DNA from 3 places in the Janthinobacterium sp. MP5059B genome. Region 2 is predicted to be linked to each of the others. Evidence: predicted binding sites of a transcription regulator. Region 2 holds the regulator's gene; each other region holds the start of a gene.
The links. Region 2 encodes LexA, which represses DNA repair genes until DNA is damaged. Its sites were predicted from a motif close to ACTGTATNNNNATACAGT; they were not measured.
Positions count from the first base shown of each region.

Region 1: JAB1_RS02270 (putative DNA modification/repair radical SAM protein) is a predicted target of LexA. The motif match lies at 3,290-3,307, and genes of this name have one in related genera.
Region 3: imuA (translesion DNA synthesis-associated protein ImuA) is a predicted target of LexA. The motif match lies at 3,242-3,259, and genes of this name have one in related genera.

Region 1 is NZ_LRHX01000003.1:72,747-77,998, forward strand. It holds gene JAB1_RS02265 (RHS repeat-associated core domain-containing protein) at 1-3,110, opposite strand, end outside; gene JAB1_RS02270 (putative DNA modification/repair radical SAM protein) at 3,323-4,555, shown strand; gene JAB1_RS02275 (UdgX family uracil-DNA binding protein) at 4,552-5,252, shown strand, end outside.
Region 2 is NZ_LRHX01000016.1:14,462-19,713, forward strand. It holds gene JAB1_RS17170 (replicative DNA helicase) at 1-666, opposite strand, end outside; gene rplI (50S ribosomal protein L9) at 802-1,257, opposite strand; gene rpsR (30S ribosomal protein S18) at 1,285-1,575, opposite strand; gene priB (primosomal replication protein N) at 1,601-1,900, opposite strand; gene rpsF (30S ribosomal protein S6) at 1,921-2,310, opposite strand; gene lexA (transcriptional repressor LexA) at 2,586-3,221, shown strand; gene JAB1_RS17200 (cystathionine gamma-synthase family protein) at 3,288-4,529, opposite strand; gene purF (amidophosphoribosyltransferase) at 4,573-5,252, opposite strand, start outside.
Region 3 is NZ_LRHX01000016.1:151,279-156,530, reverse strand. It holds gene JAB1_RS17755 (GNAT family N-acetyltransferase) at 1-1,757, shown strand, start outside; gene JAB1_RS17750 (putative Na+/H+ antiporter) at 1,810-3,075, opposite strand; gene imuA (translesion DNA synthesis-associated protein ImuA) at 3,280-3,990, shown strand; gene JAB1_RS17740 (DNA polymerase Y family protein) at 3,920-5,252, shown strand, end outside.

The DNA.
Region 1 (5,252 bases), on a different contig from region 2:
GCGAGCCGGTTGCTGCCGCTATCGAGCACGAAACTATAATTGCTGCCTTTCCTGGCCTGGCCTGTACGATTGCCAGCCTGGTCCCAGGAGAAACTCTGATAGTCGATCCGACGCGTCACCAGTCCTACGCGGTCAGCAGCATCATAGTCAATTCCCTGATTCATATGCTCATTGCCCGAATCGATCATGGCAATGATCTGATTCGTACTGTTATGGCGATATTCCACGTTTTCCACATTGCCGGAAATGCGCGTAATGCGGCCATCCGCATCCAGCGTCACTCTGCGTGGTAAATTATTCCCGTAGCGCCATGCATGAGGCTGGCCGCTGACCGGCTGATACAGGACTGAATCAACGAGTTTCGTCCACACACCGGTCGCATTCGTCAACAGTTCACTCACGCGGCCATAAGCATCGTACGAATAAAAGGTACGCGTGCCCGATGGGTAATGGATGCCCTCCAGGCGACCAGCGGCATCATAGTCCCAGACAGTCGTATAGCTGGTGCCGTATATATTATTGACTTGTACAGTGAGCTGCCCAGATGCGTTGTAGGCGTAGCCGGTGTACCCCGTAAGATCCGTGAAACCAGTCAGGCGCCCCTTGCCAAACCGTCCCTCGTCATAGGTAAATTTCTCGGTTTCACCACTATTACTGCGTGATATTTGACGATCCAGACTATCCAGGGTGTAGCGGGTAACTCTGCCATCGGAACGTGTTTCACTTTCCAACCGGCCCGCAGGGTCATAGCCATATGTGGCGGTACCCGTATCTGGACTGACGATGCTGGTCACCTGCCCAAAACCATTATAGGTATAACGCGTTTGCAAGGGGCGCGGATCAGTCACCGATGCCAGCCTGCCTTCGGCATCATAGCCCCTTACGGTTACCCCGCCATCGGCCGCGGTCATCTTGACGAGACGATTCGCGGCGTCATACGCATATGAGGTCGAGCGGCCAGCCGCATCGGTAACGCTCACGAGATTGCCATTGTGATCGTATCGTTTGTCGAGACGCTGACTATTATTACCGAGCTCACTATACGGACGGCCCAAGGAATCCATTTCCATCGTGGCGCTCATCTCACCGGCAGCAACCGGGACTGGCACGCCAGCACTCACCTCCGCATGATGCAGGGCAGAACTCACACGCACGCTGTTGTCGGGAACATTCACCGCAATATGCGTGAATTCCCCCAGCGCATTGCCGACATATTCGACCCGGCCGCCGGCAGTGTATTGATACTGCGTCATGCTGCCGTCTGGATAACTGATGGAACGCACCAGGTCGCCCGCATGATAGGCAAGATGCGTCGTCTGGCTGCCATTGAGCGTCGTTGCCAGTAGGCGGCCCATGTCATCGTAAGCATAGGTACTGGCGACACCATTGCTGTCGGTATAGCTCGATGGGCGCCCCATGCCGTCATGGCCTGCCCACGCTTGCTGGTGGCCCAGCGGATTCGTCATGCCAGTCAGGTTGCCGCGCGTGTCGTAGTCATAGCGCGTGACTGCGGCGCCACCAGGCAGGCTGCGCGATACTGTCCAGCTCGACATGGTGCTGTTCGGATAAAACGTGTACGTGTGCACGAATTTCTTTTGCTTGCCGGTCTTCAGATCATCCCAGGTTTCGCTCTCGAGCTTTCCCGACGGGGCCCACGCATGGTAGTAGGTATAGCTGACGCGCAAGTAGGCTACGTTGCCCGCATTGCGGTATTCGGTCTTCTCAATTTCATTCCCATTCCAGCTATGCACGACCGTCTGCGCCGCGCCCGTGCCTGCCGCCGTCGTCTGGCTCAGCAGGCGGCCGCCGGCGTCATAGCTGTAGTCCGTCTTGTTGCCATTCCAGTCCAGCGTATAGTCGACGTAGCCGTTGGCGTCATACGCGGTGCTGGCGGCCGCCGCGGCGCACGTCGCCGTGCCGGCGCGGGAAACCGATGTCGGCTTCAGCTCGCCACCGATCAGGGCAAACTTGTGGGTGGTCGCTTGTTGACGCGCATCGGTCACCGTCGTTTGATTGGCGCCATAGACGAACGTCTCGCGCTCCTCTCCACCCTCGAGGCCGCTCTCGCTGACCCGGCCATCGGCGAAATACGCATAGCGGCCATGGCGCTGCCCATTGATGCTGATCCCCGTCAACAAAACGGGATTGGCCGTCTCGTAGTGATACTCGCGTACCTCCTGGCTGGCTGGCGCCGTGACCTTGGCGAGCATGCCGCTGGCATGGTATTCATAATTCCAATCATTGCCCGCCGGATCACGCACGCGGCTCACCTTGCCATTGCCGCCCCAGGTGAACTGGATCAGCTGGCCGCTGCTGTTGCTGACACTGGCAAGCTGGTTGGGATTGGCGCCGTACTGGAAATTGAGTTGCGCGCTAGCACCTTCCATGATGGAGACGATGGCACCCACTTTATTATAGGTATACGTATTGCCATTGGCCCACAGGACCCATCCCATTCCCGGCGTGTAGACCATTTCTCCCCTGCGCGCCGATTTTCCTGACAGGTATAAGTAAGAACCGGCTTTCGGGTCCAAGGTGGAGGGGAACTCGTTTTCCCCGACAAATTGATAATTGGTCGTGCTGCCGGTGGGATCGGTCACCGTCACGGAACGGGGTATGCATCGCCCCGTTCCCGTATTGCCGCAATTCGGTTCATTCAACCTGGGCACATCCACGTTGGACAGCCACTGTGGTCCGAACAGGGTGCCGACCGCATGCTTGCTGCGATAGGTTCGCTTCAGCCCCAGGCCGTACAGGCCCAAGGACTGGAAATCCACCTCAGGCTTGATCTTCTCGCCGGTGGCAATGACCACCGGATGCGCCGTCATGGCACCGCAGCGATTGATATTCGTATTGGCATTCGATGGCGCGGCATCGGTATTGGCGGGGCCTGGCGTGCCGGCACCGCGCGAAGGACGGTTGTAGAGGTCGAACATGTCGCCGGGCCAGCGGCAAAATACACCGCTCATGGCAACGCAGTCTTCATAGGCCTGCCGTTCCCGCTCGGCGGTAACGGTGATCGTGGGCATGGTGTAGCTTTGTGCAAACGGACTCTGGAAGAAGAGGATGAGGAATACTAAAACGAGTTTTTTCTGGAATAGGCTGAACATGAGAGTGAATCGGAGGTATTTTTGGCTAAGCGTCTCAAAGAATGAAACGCCAGCTAACATTGACATGTTAGCACTATATTTCATTGCTTATACGTAATGTCCTTACCGTTTTCAGGCCATTCTTCCATATTCAAAAGACACGGCCCTTTGCAGGCAATGTCGCTGCACATTCCTGATATACTGTATATAAACACAGTATATCGGGGTGAGCCATGGAATTGACGGACAAGCTGGAAATCCTGGCCGATGCGGCCAAGTACGACGCGTCCTGCGCCAGCAGCGGCGCGCCCAAACGCGATTCCATCGGCAAGGACGGCTTTGGCGCCACCTCGGGCATGGGCATTTGCCACAGCTATACGCCGGACGGGCGCTGCGTCTCGCTGCTCAAGATCCTGCTGACGAATTACTGCCTGTACGATTGCCAGTACTGCGTCAACCGTCGCAGCTCGAACGTGCCGCGCGCGCGGTTTACGGTGGCCGAGGTGGTCAAGCTGACGGCCGACTTTTACCTGCGCAACTATATCGACGGCCTGTTCCTCAGTTCCGGCATCATCCAGTCGGCCGACTATACGATGGAGCAGCTGGTGCAGGTGGCGCGCGAGTTGCGCGAGGTGCACCAGTTCCGCGGCTATATCCATCTGAAGACCATCCCCGACGCCGATCCCGCCCTGATCGCGCAGGCGGGCCGCTATGCCGACCGGCTCAGCGTGAATATCGAACTGCCGACGCAGGACAGCGTGCAAAAGCTGGCGCCAGAAAAAAGCGTGCATACGATTAAGCTGGCCATGGGCGCCATCCGCCGCAAGCTCGATGAGAAAGCGGAAGAACCGCGCGCGCCGCGTTTCGCGCCGGCCGGGCAAAGCACGCAAATGATCGTCGGCGCCGACGCCAGCGACGACCAGCAAATCCTCTCCACGGCCGAGACCCTGTACGGCAGCTACAAGCTCAAGCGCGTGTACTACTCGGCGTTCAGTCCCATCCCCGACAGCCCGAAAAGCGTGCCGCTGGCGCCGCCGCCCATGCTGCGCGAACACCGGCTGTACCAGGCCGACTTTTTACTGCGCAGCTATGGTTTCCAGGCCAGCGAACTGCTGCCCGCCACGGGCGGCAACCTGGCGCTCGATATCGATCCGAAACTGGCGTGGGCGCTGGCGCACCGCGAACATTTTCCGCTGGACTTGAACCGCGCGGCGCAGCACATGATCGCCCGCGTGCCCGGCATCGGCCTGCGCAACGCGCAGCGCATCGTCGACCTGCGCCAGTTGCGGCAAGTGCGCTACGCTGACCTGTCGCGCCTGCGCTGCAGCATGAAGAAAATCGCCCCCTTCATCATCACGGCCGACTACTTTCCCGCGCGCGACACCACCGCCTCGGAACACCTGCGCCGCGCCATGGCGGAAGCGCCGCAGCAGATGAATTTGTGGCCTGAGCTGCAGGCCGCATGAGTACGGTGGTGCGGCTGGCCCAATCGTTCGACGAGTGGCGCGCGGCCGCGCGCGAACTGATCGCGCGCGGCGTGCCACCTGCCGACGTTGCCTGGCAGTCACAGCCTGGTGATGGCGACCTGTTTTCCTCGACGCCAGATGCGACGGATACCAGCGCGCCACTGCTGCGCCTGCCCCGTTCCCTGGTGGAATTGCTGGAAAGCGCCGCCTGTTTCAACGTGCATGACCGCTGGGCATTCCTGTACCAGGTGCTCTGGCGCTGGCAGCTGGGCCAGCATGACGTGATGTCGCCGGCCGACGCGGACGGCGCGCGCCTGCATGCCATGGCCAAGGCCGTGCACCGCGAAGAGCACGACATGCATGCGTATGTGCGCTTCCGCGAGCGGGCGGAAAGCGAGGGCGCGCCCCGCTTCGTGGCCTGGTTCGAGCCCACGCACGACGTGCTGCCGCAGGTGGCGCGCCACTTCGCCCGCCGCATGGGAGCCAACAGCTGGATGATCGCCACGCCGACCGCCAGCATGCTGTGGGATGGCACGACCTTGCACGCGGGACCGGCCCTGCTGCGCGGCGCGGCCGATATCGACGATGCGGGCGAAGCCCTGTGGCTGACTTACTACCGCAGCATCTTCAATCCCGCGCGCGTCAATGCCGGCCTGCTGCGCAGCCATATCCCCTCGCGTTTCTGGAAGAATTTGCC
Region 2 (5,252 bases):
TGGACGGCCCGCCACGATCACCAGGTCGCCCGGCTGCAGACCGGAGGTCATGCGGTCGAGGTCGATGAAACCGGTGGGCACGCCCGTGATTTCACTCTGGTTGTCGCGGCTGTACAGTTCGTCGATGCGCTCGACCACTTGCGTCAGCAGGGGCTGGATGGCGGTCCAGCCCTGGGCGCCGCGCGCGCCTTCTTCGGCGATGGCGAAAATCTTTGACTCGGCCTCGTCAAGCATCTGCTTGACTTCCTTGCCTTGCGGGCTGAAGGCCGTGCCGGAAATATCGTCGGCGACGGTGATGAGCTTGCGCAGCACGCCGCGGTCGCGCACGATCTCGGCGTAGCGCCGGATGTTCGCGGCCGATGGCGTGTTTTGCGCCATGGCGTTCAGGTAAGCGAGTCCGCCCACATCATCGGCCTTGCCGAGCTGGGTCAGGGTTTCAAAAACAGTAATGACATCGGCTGGCTTGGAAGCGTTAACCATCTTGACGATTTGCTCGAAGATGATGCGATGGTCATAGCGATAGAAATCCTCCGCATGCATGAAGTCGGCGATGCGGTCATACGCGGCATTGTCGCGCAGCAGACCACCGATAACGGATTGTTCTGCTTCGATCGAATGCGGCGGAATACGGAGGGAATCCAGTTGCGGATCAGAGGGGGCGTTCATGGCGCGAATTATACCCGCTTCGGCGTGCTGGCAAAAATAAAGGGCTGAAATTGAGCGAAAAAAAGGCCACAAAAAAGCCGGGCGAACCCGGCTTTTCATAGTGCGGCAGCGCTTGCGGGCCAGGCCCGCAGACGATTACGCGTTCGCGTCTGGTACGACAGCGATAACAACTTCCACGACCACGTCGGTGTGCAGAGCAACCGAAACGTTGTGCTCGCCAACGATCTTCAGCGGGCCGGTAGGCATGCGGATTTGTGCTTTTTCAACAGCAAAACCTTGCTTGGTCAGCGCTTCAGCGATGTCGAAGTTGGTGACGGAACCGAACAGACGGCCATCAACACCAGCTTTTTGAGCAACTTGAACGGTCAGGCCGCTCAGTTTTTCGCCCTGGGCTTGCGATGCGGCCAGTTTGGCGGCAGCAGCTTTTTCCAGCTCGGCGCGCTTGACTTCGAATTCAGCCACAGCGGTTGCCGTAGCACGACGTGCCAGGCGTTGCGGGATCAGGAAGTTACGTGCGTAACCGTCTTTGACTTTGACGACTTCGCCGAGGTTACCGACGTTAACAACTTTTTCTAACAGAATGATTTGCATAGTTCTTCTCCAGGAATATCTGACCGATTAAGCGTGGTGCAGATCGGTGTATGGCAGCAGCGCGAGGAAGCGAGCGCGCTTGATTGCGGTGTCAACTTGGCGCTGGTAGTGCGCTTTGGTACCGGTCAGGCGTGCTGGCATGATCTTGCCGTTTTCTTGGACGAAGTCTTTCAGCGTGTCGACGTCTTTGTAGTCGACTTGCTCAACGTGAGCTGCGGTGAAGCGGCAGAACTTCTTGCGTTTGAACAACGGGTTTTGCTGTTTGCGTTTTTCTTTAAGCTTGAGCTTATTTTTGTCGAACTTTTTACCGAATGCCATGTCAGGCTCCTGTATCTAAAATGCGCTAGTCAGAATTGACTGCACTAAAATCAATGATGTGAAACACCAAACTCTTGCTGTTGCGGCTCTTCCTGGCCAGGAAACCCGTGAACTGATATACCCCGCCCAAGCTTGCCTGACTGAACCTGCCTGAAATTTCGCCAGCGGCTAGCGCGGCAACATCAAACTCGGTCAAACGGGCAATCCCTGCTTCCATCTGCTGCGAACTGTGTTGCAATACTGCATTCACAATCGGCAGCCCTGCCGGGGTATAGCGCAATATTTCGCGCTCGGCAATGATGGCGGTTACTTGTAGCTGGTTCAGCGCACGATCCTGGTCAAGAATTAAGCTGCTGCTGCGGCTGGAGCGGCTGCTGGTGCTTCGGTGCGGTGGCTTTTGGCCGCGTCTTCGCGTTGTACCGATTTCATCATCGGCGAAGGAGCTGTTTCAGCTTTCTTCATTTTAACGGTCAGGTGACGCAACACGGCATCATTGAATTTGAATGCTGTTTCCAACTCGACCAGGGTCTCGTTGTCGCATTCGATGTTCAGGCAGATGTAGTGTGCTTTAGGCAGCTTTTGGATCGAGTAAGCCATTTGACGGCGGCCCCAATCTTCCACGCGGTGAACCGAACCGCCGCGGGTGGTTACGCTGGCTTTGTAGCGTTCGATCATCGCGGGCACTTGCTCGCTTTGGTCCGGATGGACGATAAAGACTATTTCATAATGACGCATGCAAACTCCTTCAGGTCGGATTGATAATCGCCCACCCCGGCGTCAAGACGGGTGTGGGAAGGTCAGCCGAAGATTATAACCGCCTTTTGCAAACGTTTCAATCATTCCTTCCACAAGCGCCCGAAAAGCCCGCGCGCCGCCGTGCTTTCCGCCCCTGGACAAGTATTTCTTGCGAAATTCGCCTAAAACACGGAAATCCCCTTGCATAGTGGGCGATACTGTACAAAAATACAGACTGTTCATATAGACAGCATTTTAGTATGCACCCACCGCTCATGATCAAGCTGACAGCACGACAAGAACAAATCCTGAACCTGATCAAGGACGCGATTGAAAACACGGGCTTTCCTCCCACCCGTGCCGAAATCGCCAATGAACTGGGTTTCAAATCGGCCAACGCGGCCGAAGAGCATTTGCAGGCCCTGGCCCGCAAGGGCGCGATCGAGATTTCTCCCGGCACCTCGCGCGGCATCCGCCTGATCGGCGCAGCCGCTGAAGCCCTGCCATCGAAACTGCCGGCAGCGCTGCTGATGTCGCTGCCCCTGATCGGCCGGGTGGCGGCAGGCTCGCCCATCCTGGCGCAGGAAAACCTGGAAGCGAGCTACAACGTGGACCCCGCCCTGTTTTCTGCCAAGCCCGACTTCCTGCTGAAGGTGCGCGGCTGGTCCATGCGCGACGCCGGCATCATGGATGGCGATTTACTGGCCGTCAAGAAGGTCGATAGCGCCAAGAATGGCCAGATCGTCGTCGCCCGCATCGGCGACGAAGTCACCGTCAAGCGCTACAAGAAAACGGGTTCCGTCATCGAATTGCTGCCGGAAAACCCCGACTTCAAGGTCATTACCGTATCGCCGGAAGATGAATTCGCCCTGGAAGGTTTGGCGGTAGGCTTGATGCGCAGCTGGCATTGAACCACCGCATGTAAAAAGGGCCGCAACAGCATGACTGTTGCGGCCCTTTTTTATTTCCCAGGCGTTTTATGCATCCAGGGCGCTACGGAAATCCTCGAGCAAGTCCGCCTCATCCTCGATACCGACGGAGACGCGGATCAGGGATTCGGCGATGCCCATGCTGGCGCGGCGCTCGGCGCCCATCTCGTAAAAGATCGTGTGGGCGACGGGAATGACCAGGGTGCGGGTGTCGCCGAGATTGCTCGCTGGAATGGCAAGATTGAGACGATTGAGGAAATCGAAGCAATCGATGCCATCCTTCAGCTCGAAGCTGAACAGCGAGCCATAGCTGCGGAACAAATCCGTCGCCAGCGCGTGCTGCGGATGCGAGGCCAGGCCCGGGTAATGCACGGCCGCTACCCGCGGGTCGGCGGCCAGCATGGTGGCCAGCGCCAGGGCGTTCGAGCAGGTGCGGTCCATGCGCAAGGCCATGGTTTCCGCGCCGACGGCGATATGGTGCGCCGCCTCCGGACCCAGGGATGCGCCGAAATCGCGCAAGGCCTTGGCGCGGATTTGCGCGATGCCCCACTGCGCCGGCGCCGCCTTCTTGTAATTGTCGAAAATGTTCGGATACTGCGTCCAGTCGAACACGCCCGTGTCCGTCAAGCTGCCGCCCAGGGCATTGCCGTGGCCGCCGATGGATTTTGTCAGCGCATTGACCACCAGACCCGCGCCCACGGCTTTCGGGCGGAACAGGTAGGGCGTCGTCATGGTGTTGTCGACGATGTACAAAATGCCGCGTTCCTTGCACAACGCGCCGATCTTCGCCAGGTCGGCGATCTGCGTGCGCGGATTGGCGATGGTTTCGACAAACACGATGCGCGTTTGCGGCGTGATGGCGGCGGCCACATTGGCCACGTCCGTGGCGTCGACGAACGACACGGCGACGCCCTGCCCCGTCACCGTTTGCCACAGGCTGTTGGTGTTGCCAAACAAAAAGGCCGACGACACGACATGGTCGCCGGCGCGCAAGAGCGCCTGCACCACGGCGCCGATGGCGCCCATGCCGGTGGCGAAGCACAGCGTGGCGACGCCGTCTTCCATCTTGTTGACCTTGTCTTCCAGCGCGGAGACGGTCGGATTGCCCTGGCGGCCGTAGCGGAAGCCGGGCTCCTTGCCCTGGAACACGGAAGCGAGCTGGCGCGCATCGCCGTAGCCGAAGGCAACGGAAGTATGCACGGGCTTGTGCAGGGAACCGTGCTCGATGCCCTTGCGGCGGTCGTTATGCAGGATGGTGGTGGTAAAGCCGTAGTTTTTTTTATCGTTCATGATCGCGGAGCAAAAAAAGCCCGGCGCTAGCCGGGCAAGATAATTACGCTTCTGTTGTCGCCAGGTTCAGGTTCAGCTGGGAACGCGGCGTATCTTCGGGCGCTGCCGCCTTCGGATGGTGGCGCGCATACTCCAGGCGGTCCAGGTATTCCTGCGACACGTCGCCCGTCACGTACACGCCATCGAAGCACGACGCTTCGAAGTTGGTCAGGGCCGGGTTGACATCGGCGATGGCCTGCTTGAGCGCGCCGATATCCTGGTACACCAGGTAGTCGGCCGTGATTTCGCGGCACACTTCTTCCGTCGTGCGGCCATAGGCGATCAGTTCGTCGCGCGTCGGCATGTCGATGCCGTACACGTTCGGGTAGATCACCGGAGGCGCAGCCGAGGCGAAGATGACTTTCGTCGCGCCCGCTTCGCGCGCCATCTGCACGATTTCACGGCTGGTGGTACCGCGCACGATGGAATCGTCGACCAGCAGCACGACCTTGTCCTTGAATTCGGACGGGATCGCGTTGAGCTTCTGGCGCACGGATTTCTTGCGCGCCGCCTGGCCCGGCATGATGAAGGTACGGCCGATATAGCGGTTCTTGATGAAGCCTTCGCGGTACTCGATGTTCAGCGCCATGGCCAGCTGGATGGCGGCCGGACGCGAGGAATCGGGAATCGGCATGACCACGTCGATATGCACGCCTGGCAATTCGGCGCGGATCTTCTCGGCCA
Region 3 (5,252 bases), 140 kb from region 2:
ACCGCATCTGGATGGGCGGACCGTTGCCGGCCATCGCAGCCGAAGCGATCCAGCAGTGGGGCGCGGCGCTGGAAGCGGTGCGGCACAACGGCGGCGCGCCGTACGTCTCCATCCTGTGGGTGTGGGATGCGCAGCAGCTGTGCAATGACGAGCGCTTCAGCCCCACGGGCGGCGCCGGGCGCTACACGATAGGCCGCTACGCCATCGGCGGCACGACCCTGCATATCAATTCTCTGCGCGCGCTGGCGCTGGATTTCGCGCCGGCCCGCTTCGGCGTACTCGATACCCTGCATATGCAGCGCTACTTCGCCACCTTGTCCGATTATTTCCGCATCCTCATCATGTGCGAATACGGCGGCATGTATATGGATGTCGATACGATCCCGCACAATCCGGCGACGATTTTCCTGATGAAGCCGGAAGTGCCCGATTATTTCCAGCGCAAGGATGGCGACAGCGAAGAGCGCCAGCATGTCAGCTGGATGAATCTGTTTCTCGATGAAACGGGCATGCTGATCGCCAAGAAGAACGATGCCGCGCTGCGTGTGATCCAGCGCAATGTGAACATCGCCTATGCGGGTATCGATGCGCGGATTCCCCGTTCCTGCCCGCAATTCGAGGCGCAGCTGTTTGGCCAGTTCTATGCCGAATGGAAGAAAAACCTGGGCGTGACCCTGCTCAGCCATGCCGAGTTCTACCAGCGCTATTGCGTGCTGTATGACGGTGCGCGGGAAGCGGTGGCGGGCGGCATCCGCGGCATGCGCTTGCTGGACGATATCATTACCGACGTGCACATTCCCCTCAGTGACGAGGAACGGCGCGCGTATGCGCGCTGCGTCGCCAGGCTCGACGAAATCGGCTGGCAACTCGACGATCCTTTGAGCCTGCCCGACATCGTCGATGTGTTCGATATCGAGGAAGTGCCGCGCATGGCGTATGCGGCCCAGCTGCGGGCGGACATCGACCATTTTCACTATTACTCGGTGCTGTCGGACGACCCGCAGCTCGATCGCGTGAATGGCGTCTTTTGCCGCTACCTGCTGGCCCACCGTTCGCGGCATATTGCCGCTGGCGATTTCTGGCGCCCGACCGTGGGCCGCCACGGCAGCCGCATGCCGGCCGCCAGCGATGCCGTCCCGTCCGGCGACGAGACGCAGGCGGGCCTACTGTCGCATGCGCCGCTCAAGCTGGTGCCAGGTGAACTGCTGGGCGATGAGACGAAGAACCGCATGGCGAAACTGCTGTTTGCCACCAGCTATCTCGAATACTGTTCGTTCGGCAATAAACTCAATCTGCAGTTCGTCGAATTGCAGCGGCGGCAGAATATCGACCCGTATCTGCAGCACATCCACGGCCTGCACGACGAAGACGGGCGTTTCATCGGCTTCTTCACGGCCGCCACGATGGCCGAGTTCCAGGCCTGCGGCGCCGTCTCGTATTACCGGGACGACATGAAGGCGCTCGACGATGCCTATGACGCATTCGTACTCGCGCATGCGCGCACCGACGACTGTTTCGTCAGCAGCCTGGCCATCGACGAAAAATACCGGGGGCAGGGCCTATTCCGGCAGATGTTCCATGAAATCCGCGACCTGGCCAGCCGCAAGGGCTGTGCGCGCATCACCTTGACGGTATGGGAAAAAAGCGAAGCGCTGCAAGTGTATCTGCACAAGGGTTTTCGCAGCGTGGGCACGTTCGACTATGCCTACAGCCTGTTCTATGACCGGCTGCATTTCCTCGTGTATGAAGGAAACTGAAGAGGGAAATTGAAGGCAGCAGGGGCGGCCGGCAGCCGCCCCGTGATGAGGCTTACAGGGCCAGGAAGGCCAGGCCCGCCACGGCCGTCGGCAGCAGGGCGCCGGCCAGCAAACCGACGGCGCCGATCGATTCATCCTTGAAGCCTCGGCGCAGCAGGGCCACGCCGGCCGGGTTCGGCGCATTGGCGATGACGGTCAGGCCGCCGCCGGCCACGGCGCCGGCCATCAGCATGTATTTCGCTTCGTCCGTCATGCCGACGATCAGCGAACCGAGGTAAGTGAGGGCCGCATTGTCGGTAATGGCCGTCAAGCCCAGGGCGCCGAAGAACAGGGCCAGCGGTTTCAGGCTGGAAACGATGGGCTGCAGCCACCATTGCTGCATGCCGCCCAGTACCACCAGGCCGCCGAGGAAGAAGCCGACCAATAAACCCTCTTTCAGGATCAGCGGGCTTTGATAGCGCTCATACGCCTGCACGAAGCCGAGGAAGAACAGGAACAGGCCGATGAACAGCACGGGATGGTGCGCCAGGGCGACGACGCCGGCCAGCACGATCATGTGCACCAGGCTGACGGCCAGCGGCACTTTTGGCGCTTCCACTTCACCGGCCTTCGGCTTGATGTCGGAGGTGTTGCTGTGCAGGTATTTGCGCAGCAAAATGCTCACGCCCGTCGCGTTGACGAGGACGGCGATGGCCGCCTTCCAGCCGAAGTGGGTGGCCATGTAGGCGCTATCCCAGTTCCACGTGGTGGCCACCATCAGCACGGGCGGCGCCGCGTACGAGGTGAGCGTGCCGCCGATGGAAACGTTGACGAACAGCACGCCCAGCGCGCCGTATTTCAGCCATTCAGGGATGCCCGGGCGGAAGATTTGCGGTGCCAGCATCAGCGCGGCCAGGGTCATGGCGGCCGGTTCCGTGATCAACGAACCCGTCAGGGGCACAAGCGCCAGGCCCAGCCAGACGAGGGCCAGTTCCGTGCGCAGCGGCATCACGCGCGCCACGCCTTTCAACAGGCGCTGCACGGCGTCGAGCACGGGGCGCGAGGCAGCCACGACCATGACGACAAAGACGAACAGCGGCTCCGTGTAATGGCGCGACTCGGCATACTCGATGGCCGCATCGCCGCCCGAGACAAAGGCCATGATGATGATCAGGATGAAGGCCCAGAAGCCGAACACGACTTCCACTTCGCCCAGCAAATGCAGCAGGCCCGCATGGCGGGGGTGGCGGCGCGACAAGGTTTCAAACGACTTGGCGGCGAAGGTGTGGATGAGCGCAAGCCCGAAGACGATGGCGCTGATGATTTGGATGGTGGTCAAATGCGTTTCCTTTGGACGGAGGAAGCCGCCCGATGCATTGCCGAGCGGTAAGGAGAGTGCTTATGGTACAGCAATCGATGTGAAAAACGGTGTTTTTCGGACGTGGCGGGACGGCCCCGGGGAGCTGCGGCGCAGATAAGTCTTGCCAAAAGCGGGACTGGATAGTACTGTATATGCATACAGTATTTATCTTCATATTCAATTATGCAACATTCCGAATTGATGGCCTCGCCGGAAGCCTTGCACCCGTCCCTGTGGCGCGCATCGCAGCTGGGGCAGGGCGCCACGCGCTGCCTGGATACGGGCTTTGCCGCCCTGTCCGCGCAGTTGCCCGGCGGCGGCTGGCCCAGCGGCAGCCTCATCGATCTGCTGGTGCAGCAGCCGGGCAGCGGCGAATTGCGGCTGCTGGCGCCCGCGCTGGCGCAGCTGCCGGGCTTGCCCATCGTGCTGCTGCAACCACCCCATCCGCCGCAGGCGCTGGCCTTGGCCGCGCAGGGGCTGGCGCCGTCGCAATTGCTGTGGTTAAAGAGCGCCAGCAGCAAGGATGCCTTGTGGGCGGCGGAAAATATCTTGCGCAGCGGTAGTTGCGGCGCCTTGCTGTTCTGGCAGCCGCATGTGCGCGCCGACAGCCTGCGCCGGCTGCACCTGGCCGCGCAGTCCGGAAACACCCTGTTCTGCATGCTGCGCCCGCTGCACGGCGCGCAGGATGCGTCGCCGGCGCCGCTGCGCCTGTCCGTGCGTCCGGCCGCCGGCGGCATCGAGATCGGCTTCATCAAGCGCCGGGGACCGCAGCGCGACGCGCCCCTGTTCCTGCCCCTGCAACCTCCTTCATTACTGCTACGCCATGCGACTCTGGATCGGCCTGTGCCTGCCCCGGCTCCCGCTCGAAGTGTTTTGCCCGCGCTGGTCGGTTGACAGCCTCGGCGTGGTGCTGGAGCAGGAGCAAGTGATGGCCGTGTCGTCGCTGGCGCGGGCAGCCGGCATCCGGCCGGGCATGCGCCGCGCCGGCGCGCTGATGCTGGCACCACAGGCGCGCCTGCACGAACGCTCTCCCGAACTGGAAGCGCAAGCGCTGCAAGCGGTGGCGCTGGCGCTGCTGCAATATTCGCCGCTGGTGGCGCAGGGCGAGGAAGCGACCCTGCTCGTCGATGCGGGCGCCAGCCTGCGCCTGTTCGGCGGCGTGCGCGCCCTGTGCCGGCAAATCGCGGCCAGCTTGCGCGCGCTCGGCTACACGGCCCAGCTGTCGTGCGCCCCCACGGCGCGCGGCGCCTGGCTGCTGGCGCGCGCCGCGACGCGCCGGGGCCGGACATTGAGCATGGCCAGCCTGGTGCGTCGCCTCGACCGCCTGCCGTGCGCCTTGCTGCCGCCCGCGCGCCCCTGGCTGGAATGGCTGGACGGCATCGGCTGCCGCACCCTGGGGCAGTTGCGCCATTTGCCCCGGCCCGGCTTGCAGCGCCGCTGCGGCGGGGCCTTGCTCGACATGCTCGACGATGCGCATGGCCACGGCACGGAACTGTACCTGTGGCTCGAAGCGCCGCCCACGTTCCGCGCCAGCCTGGAACTGTTCGACCGCGTGGAGCACGCCGACGCGCTGCTGTTCGGCGCGCGCCGGCTGCTGCAGCAAATGACGGGCTGGCTGTGCGCGCGGCAATTTGCCGTCGAGCGCATCCAATTGTTGCTGGCGCACGAGCGGGGCCGGGTGGCGCGTGCGCCCACCGTCATCGACCTGGCCCTTGGCGAGGCCGTCTGGCGCGACGAGCACCTGGTGCGCCTGCTCAAGGAACGCCTGGCGCAGCTGGTGCTGGACGCGCCCGTGATCGGCCTCACGCTGGAAGCGCTGCAGGTGCAGCCGATGGCGCCGCCCAGCGACACCCTGTTTCCAGAGCCGGGCGGCACGCCGCAAGAGCGCCAGCGCTTGATGGAATTGCTGGTGGCGCGCCTGGGCACGGACAATGTCTTGCAGGCCGCGCCGCGCGCCGATTACCGTCCCGAGGCGGCCAACCAGTGGCTGCCGCTGCCTGCCAAGGCCGGCGGCAGAAACGCGGTGCCGGACTTGCCGCCCGGCTTGCCCGGCATGCCCCGTCCCGGCTGGCTGCTGGCCCAGCCCATCGCCCTCCTGATGCGCGAGCACCGGCCATTCTATGGCTCGCCCCTGAAAATGGTGTCTGTTGCCGAGC